Regions from separate parts of the Stenotrophomonas pigmentata genome, predicted to be linked through region 2. Evidence: predicted binding sites of a transcription regulator. Region 2 holds the regulator's gene; the other holds the start of a gene.
What was found. Region 2 encodes FliA, which starts transcription of late flagellar genes. Its sites were predicted from a motif close to TAAAGTTTNNCNNNCNNNGGCCGATAA; they were not measured.

Region 1 (5,629 bases), 210 kb from region 2:
GCCGGCGGGTGTTGAACCAGCCGGCCGGGCACCTCGAGCCTGGCGAGAGCCTGCTCGAGGCGGCAGTGCGTGAAACCCGCGAGGAAACCGGCTGGGACGTGCGCCTGACCGGTTTCATCGGCAGCTACCAGTGGACGGCAGGCGATGGCACGCCGTTCCTGCGCTTCGCCTTCGCCGCCGAGCCCGTGCGCCACCATCCCGAGCAGGCGCTCGATGCTGGCATCGTGCAGGCCCTGTGGCTCAGCCCGGTGGCCTTGCAGGCCGACATGGCACGGCTGCGCAGCCCGCTGGTCTGGCATACGGTGTCCGACTGGCTGGCCGGGCAGCGCTATCCGCTGTCGATCCTGCGGCAGGTGGCACCATGAGCACTCCCAAGATCGTGGTCGGCGTTTCCGGCGGCGTTGATTCGTCGGTGGCAGCGCTTGCCCTGGTCCAACAGGGGTTGGATGTCGCCGGCCTGTTCATGCAGAACTGGGCTGACGACGGCAGCGGCCATTGCCGCGCCGAAGATGACCGCCGCGACGCGGTGGCAGTCTGCGGCCGGCTGGACATCCCCTTCCATTTCCGCGACTTCTCCAACGAATACTGGCAGGGCGTGTTCGAGCACTTCCTGGCCGAGTACGCGGCTGGCCGCACCCCCAACCCGGACGTGCTGTGCAACCGCGAGGTCAAGTTCAAGCACTTCCTCGACGCTGCCCGCGAGCTGGGCGCCGAGCGCATCGCCACCGGCCACTACGCCCAAGTGGAGCACTCCGGCGGCCGTTGGCGCCTGCTGCGTGGCGCCGACCGCGGCAAGGACCAGAGCTACTTCCTGCATCAGCTGGGCCAGACCCAGCTGGCGGCAACCCTGTTCCCGATCGGCCACATGGAGAAGAGCGAGCTGCGCCGCATCGCCCGCGAGGCTGGCCTGCCTACCCATGCCAAGAAGGATTCCACCGGCATCTGCTTCATCGGCGAGCGCGATTTCCGTGAATTCCTTGGGCAGTACCTGCCCGCGCGCGAAGGCGAGATCCACGACCCCGACGGCCAGGTAATCGCCCGTCACCCCGGCGTGTTCTATTTCACCCTGGGCCAGCGCGAAGGCCTGAACATCGGCGGTGTCCGTGGCCGCCCGGCCGCGCCCTGGTTCGTGGTCGGCAAGGACGTGGCACGCAACATCCTCTACGTCGACCAGGGCCATGACAGCCCCTGGCTGCAGTCCAACTGGCTGCGCAGCGAGGCCATGCACTGGATTGCAGGTGCCCCGCCCGCACGCGAGTTCGAGTGCACCGCGCAGACCCGCTACCGCCAACCTGACGAAGCCTGCACCGTGAAGGTGCGTGATGACGGTACGCTGGACGTGCATTTCGCGCGCCCGCAACGCGCCGTCACCCCCGGCCAATCACTGGTGCTGTACGACGGCATGGAATGCTTGGGCGGCGCGGTGATCGCCGCCACCGATGCACCTTTGGAGCGCCGCCTGGCCGCCCCTGTTTCCCTTTGAGAGATGACCATGACTTTTTCCATCGATGACCGCGTACTTGCCTTGGCCGGCATTGCCCAGGCCCTGCAGCAGGTTCGCCGCATCGCAGAAACCGGCCACTCGGAGAACGCCATCGTGCGTACCGCGATGGACAGCGTATTGCGGATTGACGCCACCTCGCCGGCTGCCGTCTATGGCAGCGCCACCCAGGTTGAAGCCGGCCTGCGCCTGCTGCGCGACTACTTCCGCAACCAGGGCAAGGACGACCTGCTGCCGCGGCTGGCGCTGTCGGTGATGCAGCTGGAGCGCCGTTTCGTGCGTGAAGGCGCCACGATCGACAAGGTGGAGGCTGGCATCCAGCGTGCCGCTGGTATCGCCAAGGAACGCGGCGACAGCTCCCACCCCGATGTGCTGAGTGCGATGGGTGCGCTGTACGCGGACACCATCAGCCAGCTCAAGCCCAAGATCATGGTGCAGGGCAACCCGCATTACCTGGGCCAGGCGATGGTGGTGTCCGAGATCCGGGCGCTGCTGCTGGCCGCCGTGCGCTCGGCGGTGCTGTGGCGCCAGCTGGGCGGCAGCTACTGGGATTTCCTGTTCTCGCGCAAGGCTATGCTCGAGGCCATCGAGCGCCGTCTGCGCTGAATCATGCCGGCCCGCAGCCAACGCGCTTGCGGGCCTGCATTGCGAAACCTTCTCCGGGATTCACGTCAGTGGGCTAAAGACACCCCGCCCACTGCCGATACTGCATTCGTGACTCTCCCGAGAACGTCCATGTATTCACGTATTGCAATCCGTTTGGCAGCCCCGTTGGTCCTCACCCTTCTGGTCGTGGTCGCTGCTGCCCTGTCCTGGCCTTCGGCAGCGCTGTGGGCAATCCTGACCACCATGGTGCTGAGCTGGCTGGTATTTGCCTGGTGGAGCGTGCATACGCAAGCCCAGCGCTCGCCCGAACACACCAAGGTGCTGAAGGAACAGGACCAACTGCTGAATGAGCTGCGCAGCTTTGTCAGCAACGAAATCGATGGCTCGCGCAGCGAGATCGAACGCGCCCGTGAGCTGATCCGGCAGGCCGTCGGTGGCCTGGGTGGCAGCTTCGACGCGATGAGCCGCAAGTCGCGCCAGCAGAGCCAGGCACTGGCCCGCATCGTCGACCGCGCCGGTGACGAAGGCGGCGGCGGTGTCGATGTCGCCCGCTTCGCCCAGAACGCCAGCCACCAGATGGAACAGCTGGTGGAAGCACTGGAGCAGGTCAGCGGCCAGAGCAGCAACACCGTGCAGCACATCGACCAGATGGCACAGCACCTGGATGGCATCTTTGCCCTGCTTGAAGACGTCAAGTCGATTGCCGACCAGACCAATCTGCTGGCCCTGAATGCAGCCATCGAAGCAGCCCGTGCTGGCGAAGCTGGTCGCGGTTTTGCTGTGGTCGCCGACGAGGTGCGCAACCTCTCCGAGCGCTCCACCACCTTCAACGAGCAGATCCGCAAGCTGGCGCACAGCTCCAAGGACGCCATTGCCAAGGTGCGTGAAACCGTCACCCACATGGCATCGCGCGACATGGACCGCTCGCGTGAAGCGCGCCACGAAGCCGCCTCGATGCTGGACAGCGTGGCTGCCATCAATGCCTCGCTCGGCGACGGCATGCGCGAGATCTCCGAATGCGGCCGCGCCATTGACGGCAGTGTTGCCGAAGCCGTGCGTGCCCTGCAGTTCGAGGACATCGCTACCCAGGCGCTGGGTGGCGTGCACACCCACCTCGACCGCCTTGGCGCGATCAACCGGGAGGCCGTTGCCCTGCAGGAACTGCTGCACCGCAATGGTGGCGTGTTCGATGGCGAGATGGTCAGCGCACTGCAGCGCACCGGCAGCCGCCTGCGTGAACTGCGTGTCGAGTGGGAGCGCCCGCCGCACAAGCCTGTATCGCAGCAGAGCATGGGCGCCGGCACGGTGGAGTTGTTCTGAGTTCGTACTGCACCCGCTTTGCAACCGAGCCCCGGCCTTTGGTCGGGGCTTTGCTGTTGCTTCAACCGTACTGATACATGCTTCTACCCCGCGCTACCGCCAACAACAACGCCGAGCCAGCAACGCAGGCAGGTGACGCAATGTCAGATTCCGCTGCCACCAGCAACATCTCATTGCGCAGACGCGAGCAACTCGCACAGCTTGAGCAAGGCGCCGCGCACGAGCTCCTGGAACTGCGGGCGAAGCGCGATCAAGCGCTTGCCCCGGCCCCCGAGGAAAGCAACGACTGGCTGAAGACCAGCATTGATTGGGATCTTTCGGTTCCTTGATGTGTCCGCCACACGCCGATTGATAGCTTCGTAACCGGGGTAAGCAGAACGCACCCGGCAGCTGACACGTCATTGCTCTCCCCAAACACCTGCCAATTGCTTCCGTTGCGCCGACCCCAGCTGACTTTTCAGGTCTGTGCTTCGTTGCAGCCGCGCACGCGTATGGATGCCGGGGCAATCCCAGCTGTCACAAGAACCACGAACCTGCGATTACGCGCTGCTCCGCTGCCTGAGCAAGGCCGACCTGGCCAGTTGTGCTATTCCGTAGCCCATTCCGTAGCCCGGTTAAGCGCAGCGCACCCGGGGCCTTTGGAGGGCCTCCACACGATACGCAGAGTCAAGGCTCCAGGATGCGCTGCGCTTACCCTCACTACTTTGTGTTGCGGGCGACTCAGCAACGCCGCAAGCGACATGGATTTCTTCGCAACAACGGCGTTTGGCAGCACAGCAGCCGGTATTTGCGCGCACAAAAAAGCCCGGCTACCTGTTCCGTAGCCGGGCTCCATGTTGTCTTCGGAACTCAGTGCGTCGCGCTGATGCTGTTGTTCGATGCAACCTGCGGCGGTTCCAGCAGTTCAGCAGGGGCGCCGCGCAACCACTGCACCATCTCGCGTGGCCGCAAGGGACGCGAGTACAGATAACCCTGCAGCTCGTCGCAGCCCTGCTGTTTCAACATCGCTGCTTCGGCCGGCGTCTCGACGCCTTCAGCCACCACCCGCATACCCAACGCGTGGCCGAGGTGCACGATGGCCTGGGTGACTTCGGCGGTACCTGCATCGTGCAGCATGCCCTGCACGAAGCTGCGGTCGATCTTCAGTCGCTGCACCGGGAACCGGTTGAGGTAATGCAGGTTGGAGAAGCCTGTGCCGAAGTCATCCACTGCCAGCGGAATACCGTGCTCCTCGAAGACATCGAAGCACTGCCGCAACGCGTCGGTATCACGGATCAGGGCTGACTCGGTCAGCTCCAGCTCCAGCCGTTGCGCTGGCCAGCCAGACTGCTGGCAGATGGCAACCACCCGCTCGGCAAAGCCACGGTCGCGCAACTGCAGCGCAGACACGTTCACTGCCACCCGATCAAACTGCAGGCCCGCCTGTTGCCAGACAACCGCCTGGCGGCAAACCTCCTGCAATACCCAATCACCGATGTGGATGATCTCGCCGCACTTCTCGGCAATAGGGATGAACTCGGCCGGATTGCAGGCCCCCAGGCGACCACTGTTCCAGCGCAGCAAGGCCTCGATCGAGGGAGTTGGATCGCCGTTGGCATGCACCAGCGGCTGGTAGACCAGGCTGAATTCGTCGCGTTCGACCGCACCATGCAGGGCATGTTCGATCTCGATCCGGCGCTGGGTGCGCGCCAGCGCATCCTGGCTGTAGTACTGATAGGTGTTGCGCCCGGCCTCCTTGGCCGCGTGCATCGCCGCATCCGCGGCGCGCAGCAGACTGTCAAAGTCGTTGCGACTGTCGTCCAGCAGTGCGATGCCAACGCTGGCACCGACCTTCAGGGTTGCATCCTCGCGGTACAAAGGCTCAGCCAACGAGGCAATCAGCTTGCGTGCCACATGCCCCGCATCCTCCGCCTCGACCAGGTTGCGCAGGATGACGATGAATTCGTCGCCGTTGAAACGAGCGAACAGGTCGGCATTGCGCAGGTTCTGGTGCAGGCGCGCGGCTGCGGCTTTCAACAACATGTCACCGGTGGCATGGCCAAAGGTGTCATTGATGGTCTTGAACCCGTCAAGGTCGATGAACAGCATCGCCAGGATGGCGCCGCGTTCACGGGCCTCGATGATTGCCTCCGAGCCCTGCTCGCGCAGCAACATACGATTGGGCAGACCGGTCAGCAAATCGTAGTGCGCCAGCAGTTCAAG
Region 2 (5,629 bases):
CCCGGTACCAAAGCATGAAGATCAAACGTTTCGTCGCCGCTGACATGCGCACCGCCATGAACCTCGTGCGCAAGGAACATGGCCCCGATGCCGTGATCCTGTCCAACCGCCGGATCGAGGAAGGTGTGGAGATCGTGGCGGCTGCGCATTACGACGAAACCGCGGTGAAGCAGGCCCTGGAAGCGACCCGCCCGGCCCCGCCGGCACCGGCCAAGCCGCGCAGCGCCGCCGAAGCCATCATGGCCGCGATGACCCGCCGCAAGACCCCGGAGCCGGAACCGGTCACCGCCACCACCTCGGCCGTCGCCGCCCTGGCACGCTCGGCAGTTGGCGCGACCGGCCGCTCCATCGACAACAGCATCGAGTTGGCACCGGGTAGCCGCTTTGCCGGCCTGCTCAAGTCCGCCGAAGTCGAACCGGTTGCTCCGCGCGCACCTGTCCCGCAGACCTTCTTCGCCACCCAGCCGGCCAGCGCCGACGAACTGCCGGTGGTGCCGGCTTTCCGTCCCGCCGGCAGCGCCGCTGCGGTCGCTCCGCTGGCCGCCGCACCTGCCGTCACCCAGCAGGCCAGCTTTGCCGACGCCATCGCCGCCGTCACCATCGAGCCGCCTGCACCGATGGAACGCGCGCGCTTCGTCATCGATCCGCCGATGCCGGAACCGGAGTTGCAGCAGCCGATCGCTGCCGTCGCCGTTCCAGCAATCCCTGTCGCACCGGTGTTCAACCCTGCCCCGGTCGCCGTGGCCCCAGTCGCTGTCGCGCCCGCAATCGAGGCAATCGCAGCCCCGGCCGCTGCGGCAGCAGCCATCGCCGCCGTCGCTAGCCCGCAGCCGGCGGAAGCGCCGGTCACCAGCGCTGTTGAAGCCACCGAAACTGCCGCCGTCGCCGCCACCTCCCCGGTGAGCGCAGTGACCAGCGCACCGGTGATCATCGCCCGCGACGACGAACAGCTCAGCCAGCTGCGTCAGGAAGTGGCCGGCATGCGCCATCTGATCGAGCGCGAGATGAACCGCTTCACCGATGAACGCCTGCGCGGCAGCGCGGTGCGCGCCAATGCGCTGGACCTGATGGACGAGTACGGCTTCGACGCCGGCCTGGCCCGCGATGTGGCCACCCAGATCCCGGCCGACATCGAGCCGAGCCGCGCTCGCGGTCTGATGCTGGGCCTGATCTCCAAGAAGCTGCCGATCGCCCCGGTCGACCCGATGGAAACCGGCGGCGTCATCGCCCTGGTCGGCCCCACCGGCGCCGGCAAGACCACCACCATTGCCAAGCTGGCCTCGCGCTTTGCCGAAGCCCACGCCGCCCGCGACGTGGCCTTGGTCACCACCGATACCCAGCGCATCGGCGCCCGCGAGCAGCTGTACGGCTTCGGCCGCCAGCTCGGCATCGCCGTGCACGAGGCCAACAGCGGCACCGACCTGAACCAGCTGCTGCAGAAGCTGGCCGACTACAAGCTGGTGCTGATCGACACCGCCGGCCTGGGCCAGCGCGACCGCGCCCTCACTGCCCAGCTGCAGTGGCTGCGCGCCGCCGGTCAGATCCGCACCCTGCTGGTGCTGCCCGCCAACACCGCCTTCCAGGACATGGACGAAGTGGTCCGCCGCTTCAGCGCCGCCAACCCGCAGGGCGTGGTGCTGACCAAGCTGGACGAGACCGGCCGCTTCGGTTCGGCCCTGTCGGTGGCGGTCGATCACCGCCTGCCGATCACCTGGGTGACCGACGGCCAGGACGTTCCGGAAGACCTTTACCGGGCCTCTGCCGCAAATCTTGTACTCCGCCTTGAAGATTTGCGCCGCGCGGCCGATATGCCCTGCAACACGGAGTTGAACAATGCAGTCGCGTGAGTACGCCAAGCTGACCAACACCTTCCCGCTGTCGGCTACCCGGCACGAACCTGCCGGCCCGGTACGCACCATCGCGGTGACTGGCGGCAAGGGCGGTGTGGGTAAAACCAATGTCTCGGCCAACCTGGCCGTGGCACTGGCAGGCATGGGCAAACGCACCCTGCTGCTGGATGCCGACCTGGGCCTGGCCAACATCGACGTGGTGCTGGGCCTGCAGCCCAAGCACACCCTGGCCGACCTGGTCGCCGGGCGCGCCACGCTGGAAGAAGTGATCATCGAGGGCCCCAATGGCGTGCTCGTGGTCCCCGCCGCTTCCGGCCGCCGCCACATGGCCGAGCTGCAGCCTGCCGAGCACGTCGGCCTGGTCAACGTGTTCTCCGAGCTGGAACGCGACCTCGATGTGATGATCATCGACACCGCCGCCGGTATCACCGACAGCGTGCTGACCTTCTGCCAGGCAGCCCAGGACACCGTGGTGGTGGTCTGTGACGAGCCGGCCTCGATCACCGATGCCTACGCGCTGATCAAGGTCCTGTCGCGCGAACGCGGCGTGGACCGTATCCAGGTGGTGGCCAACATGGTCCGCGACCCGAACGAAGGCCGCGCCCTGTACGAAAAGCTGGTGCGGGTCTGCGAGAAGTTCCTGATCGATGTTTCGCTGAACTACCTGGGCTGCGTGCCGCAGGACGACTGGCTGCGCCTTTCGGTGCAGCGCCAGCAGCCGGTGGTCAAGCTCTACCCTTCCGCGCCAGCCTCGCTGGCCATCAACGAAATCGCCCGTCGCACCGCGCGCTGGCAAGCCCCAACCGCCCCGCGCGGCGGCGTTGAGTTCTTCCTGGAACGCATCATCCAGCAGAAGGTGAAGGCATGAACAATGCAGCCGCTCAATACCGTGAAGTCCAGCGCAGTGCGGCCAATGACTGCATCACCCGCCACGCCGACCTGGTCCGCCGCATCGCCCACCACCTGGCCGCACGCCTGCCTGCGAGCGTCGAGGTCGACGACCTGATCCAGGCCGGCATGATGGGTTTGATCGAGGCCTCGCGCAGCTATGACGCCGAACAGGGCGCATCGTTCGAGACCTATGCATCCATCCGCATCCGCGGCTCGATGATCGACGAGATCCGTCGTGGCGACTGGGTGCCGCGCTCGGTGCACCGCCGCGCCCGCGACGCTGCCGCCACCATCCGTCGCCTCGAACAGAGCAGCGGCCGCGCGGCCAGTGCCAGCGAAGTGGCCGAAGCGATGGAACTGCCGCTGCCCGAATACATGCGACTGGTCGAAGACGCCTCGCGCGGACAGGTATTGAGCCTGGAATCGCGCATCGAAGACCAGGGCGAACTGGACACCCCGACCACCGGCGGCCCCAACCCGCAGCAGGTGCTGGAGCGCAGCCAGTTCGGTGCCGAGCTGGGCAAGGCCATCGGCCACCTGCCGGAACGCGAACAGCTGGTGCTGTCGCTGTACTACGAGCAGGAATTGAACCTGAAAGAAATCGGCGCGGTATTGGGCGTTAGCGAATCCCGCGTCTGTCAGATCCACGGCCAAGCCATGCTGCGCCTGCGAGGGCGGCTGAAGATTTTCGAGGCGGCAGACGCCGGCCTCGAGGAACCATGAAGAGGAAAGCCTTTTGAACAAGAACATGCGCATCCTGATCGTTGACGACTTCTCGACGATGCGTCGCATCGTCAAGAACCTGCTCGGCGATCTGGGCTTCACCAATACCGCCGAAGCCGAGGACGGGCATGCCGCGCTGTCACTGCTGCAGAGCCAGCCGTTCGATTTCGTGGTCACCGACTGGAACATGCCGGTGATGACCGGCATCGAGCTGCTCAAGGCCATCCGCAACGATGCCAAGCTCAAGACCTTGCCGGTCCTGATGGTCACCGCCGAGGCCAAGCGCGAGCAGATCATCGAGGCCGCGCAGAGCGGCGTGAACGGCTACATCATCAAGCCGTTCACCGCGCAGACTCTGGAAGAGAAGCTCGGCAAGATCTTCGAACGCCTGGCAGCGAGCGCCTGATGAACCAACTCGGGGAAGCACTGAACGACAAATCGGCCCTGGTGCAGCGCCTGCAGGACGCACTGGCAGCATTGGAAAGCGGCGACGAAGCCGGCTGGCGCCGGGAAATCGACGCGCTGGCCGCCCTGCGCGCCCAGCCGATGATGTCCGGCCTGGGCCGGCTCGCACGCGAACTCGGCCAGGCCCTGGGCGAATTGCCCAGCGTGCCCAGTGAAGCCGGCGAGCTGGACGACGCCTGCGCGCGCCTGGACCACGTGGTGCAGATGACCGAGCAGGCCACCCACCGCACGCTGGATCTGGCTGAAGAATGCCGCGCGCTGACCGAGCGTCTGCGCAGCGACGGCCTCAATGCCGAACAGGGCGAAATCCTCGAACGCATCCGCCACAACCTCACCGAAGTGGCCCTGACCCAGAGCTACCAGGACCTGACCGGGCAGATCATCCGCCGCGTGGTTGGCATCGTCCGTCGCGTGCACGAAGGCTTTGGCGCGCTGGGCCTGCCGCCGCCGGAAGACGATGCACGCAACCAGGGACTGGCTGGTCCGGCCGTCAATGGCCTGGACCGCCACGCCGTGTCGCAGGTCGACGCCGACGATCTGCTCTCGGACCTGGGGCTGTAAGTCATGAGTGCTTTTGCCGACGACATCGCCGCCGACTTCATCCTCGAAGCGCAGGAGATCCTGGATCGCCTCGGCGAGCAGCTGGTGACGCTGGAACAGGCACCGCACGACAGCGAGCAGCTCAACGCCGTATTCCGTGGTTTCCACACACTCAAAGGCGGCGCCGGTTTTCTGGCGATCCACCCGATGGTGGAGCTCTGCCACGCCGCCGAGGAAACCCTCGGCATGGCCCGCGCCGGCAAAGCCGAACTGCTGGCGCACCATTTTGATGCCGCCCAGCAATCGCTGGACTGGCTGCAGGCCATGCTCGACGCCGTGTCTTCTGGCACCGAACCGGAGCATGCCCCTGCTGCGCTGATCGCGCAGTTCGATGTTGGCGCTGCACCGGTCGTCACAGTCGCGCAACCGGTTGCAGCGCCTGCGGGCGACAGTGATCTGATCAGCGAAGACGAGTTCGAAGCCCTGCTCAACGAACTGCATGGCAGCGGCACCCCCGGTGCCCAGCCGATCGCTGCGGCAAAGGCCGGCGGTGACCTGATCGACGAAGACGAGTTCGAAGCCCTGCTTGACCAGCTGCATGGCGGCGCCGCACCTGGCGCTGTCGCTGTGCAGGCGATTCCTGCTGCACCCAAGCCCAAGCCGGCCGCGACTCCTGCCGCACCCGCGCGTCCTGCAGCAGGCGCAGCCAAACCAGCTGGTGCAAAGGCTGCCGAACCCGAGCACACCGTGCGCGTGGACACCAAGCGGCTGGATGCCATCGTCAACCTGATCGGCGAACTGGTACTGGCCCGCAACCGGCTCAAGACCCTGCGCATGCGCTTGAAGGACGAAGAGCTCGACCGCGCTGTCTCCACGCTGGATATTGCGACCGCGCGCCTGCAATCGGCGGTCATGCGGACCCGCATGCAGCCGGTCGGCAAGGTGTTCTCGCGTTTCCCCAAAGTTGCCCGCGACGTTGCCCGCTCTCTGCAGAAGGAAGTCGATCTGGAGTTGATCGGCGCCGACACCGAACTGGACCGCAACCTGGTCGAAGCGCTGGCAGACCCCTTGGTGCATCTGGTCCGCAACGCCATCGACCATGGCGTCGAATCACCCGAACTGCGCGAAGCGCAGGGCAAGCCGCGGATGGGCCGGGTTCG

Region 1: a site for FliA is predicted at 2,182-2,208, ahead of Q5Z11_RS10630 (methyl-accepting chemotaxis protein). Genes of this name have one in related genera too.

The regions. Positions count from the first base shown of each region.
Region 1 covers NZ_CP130832.1:2,356,467-2,362,095, reverse strand. Annotated here, with positions in the region: gene Q5Z11_RS10645 (NUDIX hydrolase) at 1-365, shown strand, start outside; gene mnmA (tRNA 2-thiouridine(34) synthase MnmA) at 362-1,483, shown strand; gene hflD (high frequency lysogenization protein HflD) at 1,493-2,107, shown strand; gene Q5Z11_RS10630 (methyl-accepting chemotaxis protein) at 2,237-3,427, shown strand; gene Q5Z11_RS10625 (hypothetical protein) at 3,568-3,756, shown strand; gene Q5Z11_RS10620 (bifunctional diguanylate cyclase/phosphodiesterase) at 4,277-5,629, opposite strand, start outside.
Region 2 covers NZ_CP130832.1:2,146,810-2,152,438, reverse strand. Annotated here, with positions in the region: gene flhF (flagellar biosynthesis protein FlhF) at 15-1,847, shown strand; gene Q5Z11_RS09785 (MinD/ParA family ATP-binding protein) at 1,834-2,718, shown strand; gene Q5Z11_RS09780 (RNA polymerase sigma factor FliA) at 2,715-3,464, shown strand; gene cheY (chemotaxis response regulator CheY) at 3,478-3,870, shown strand; gene Q5Z11_RS09770 (protein phosphatase CheZ) at 3,870-4,490, shown strand; gene Q5Z11_RS09765 (chemotaxis protein CheA) at 4,494-5,629, shown strand, end outside.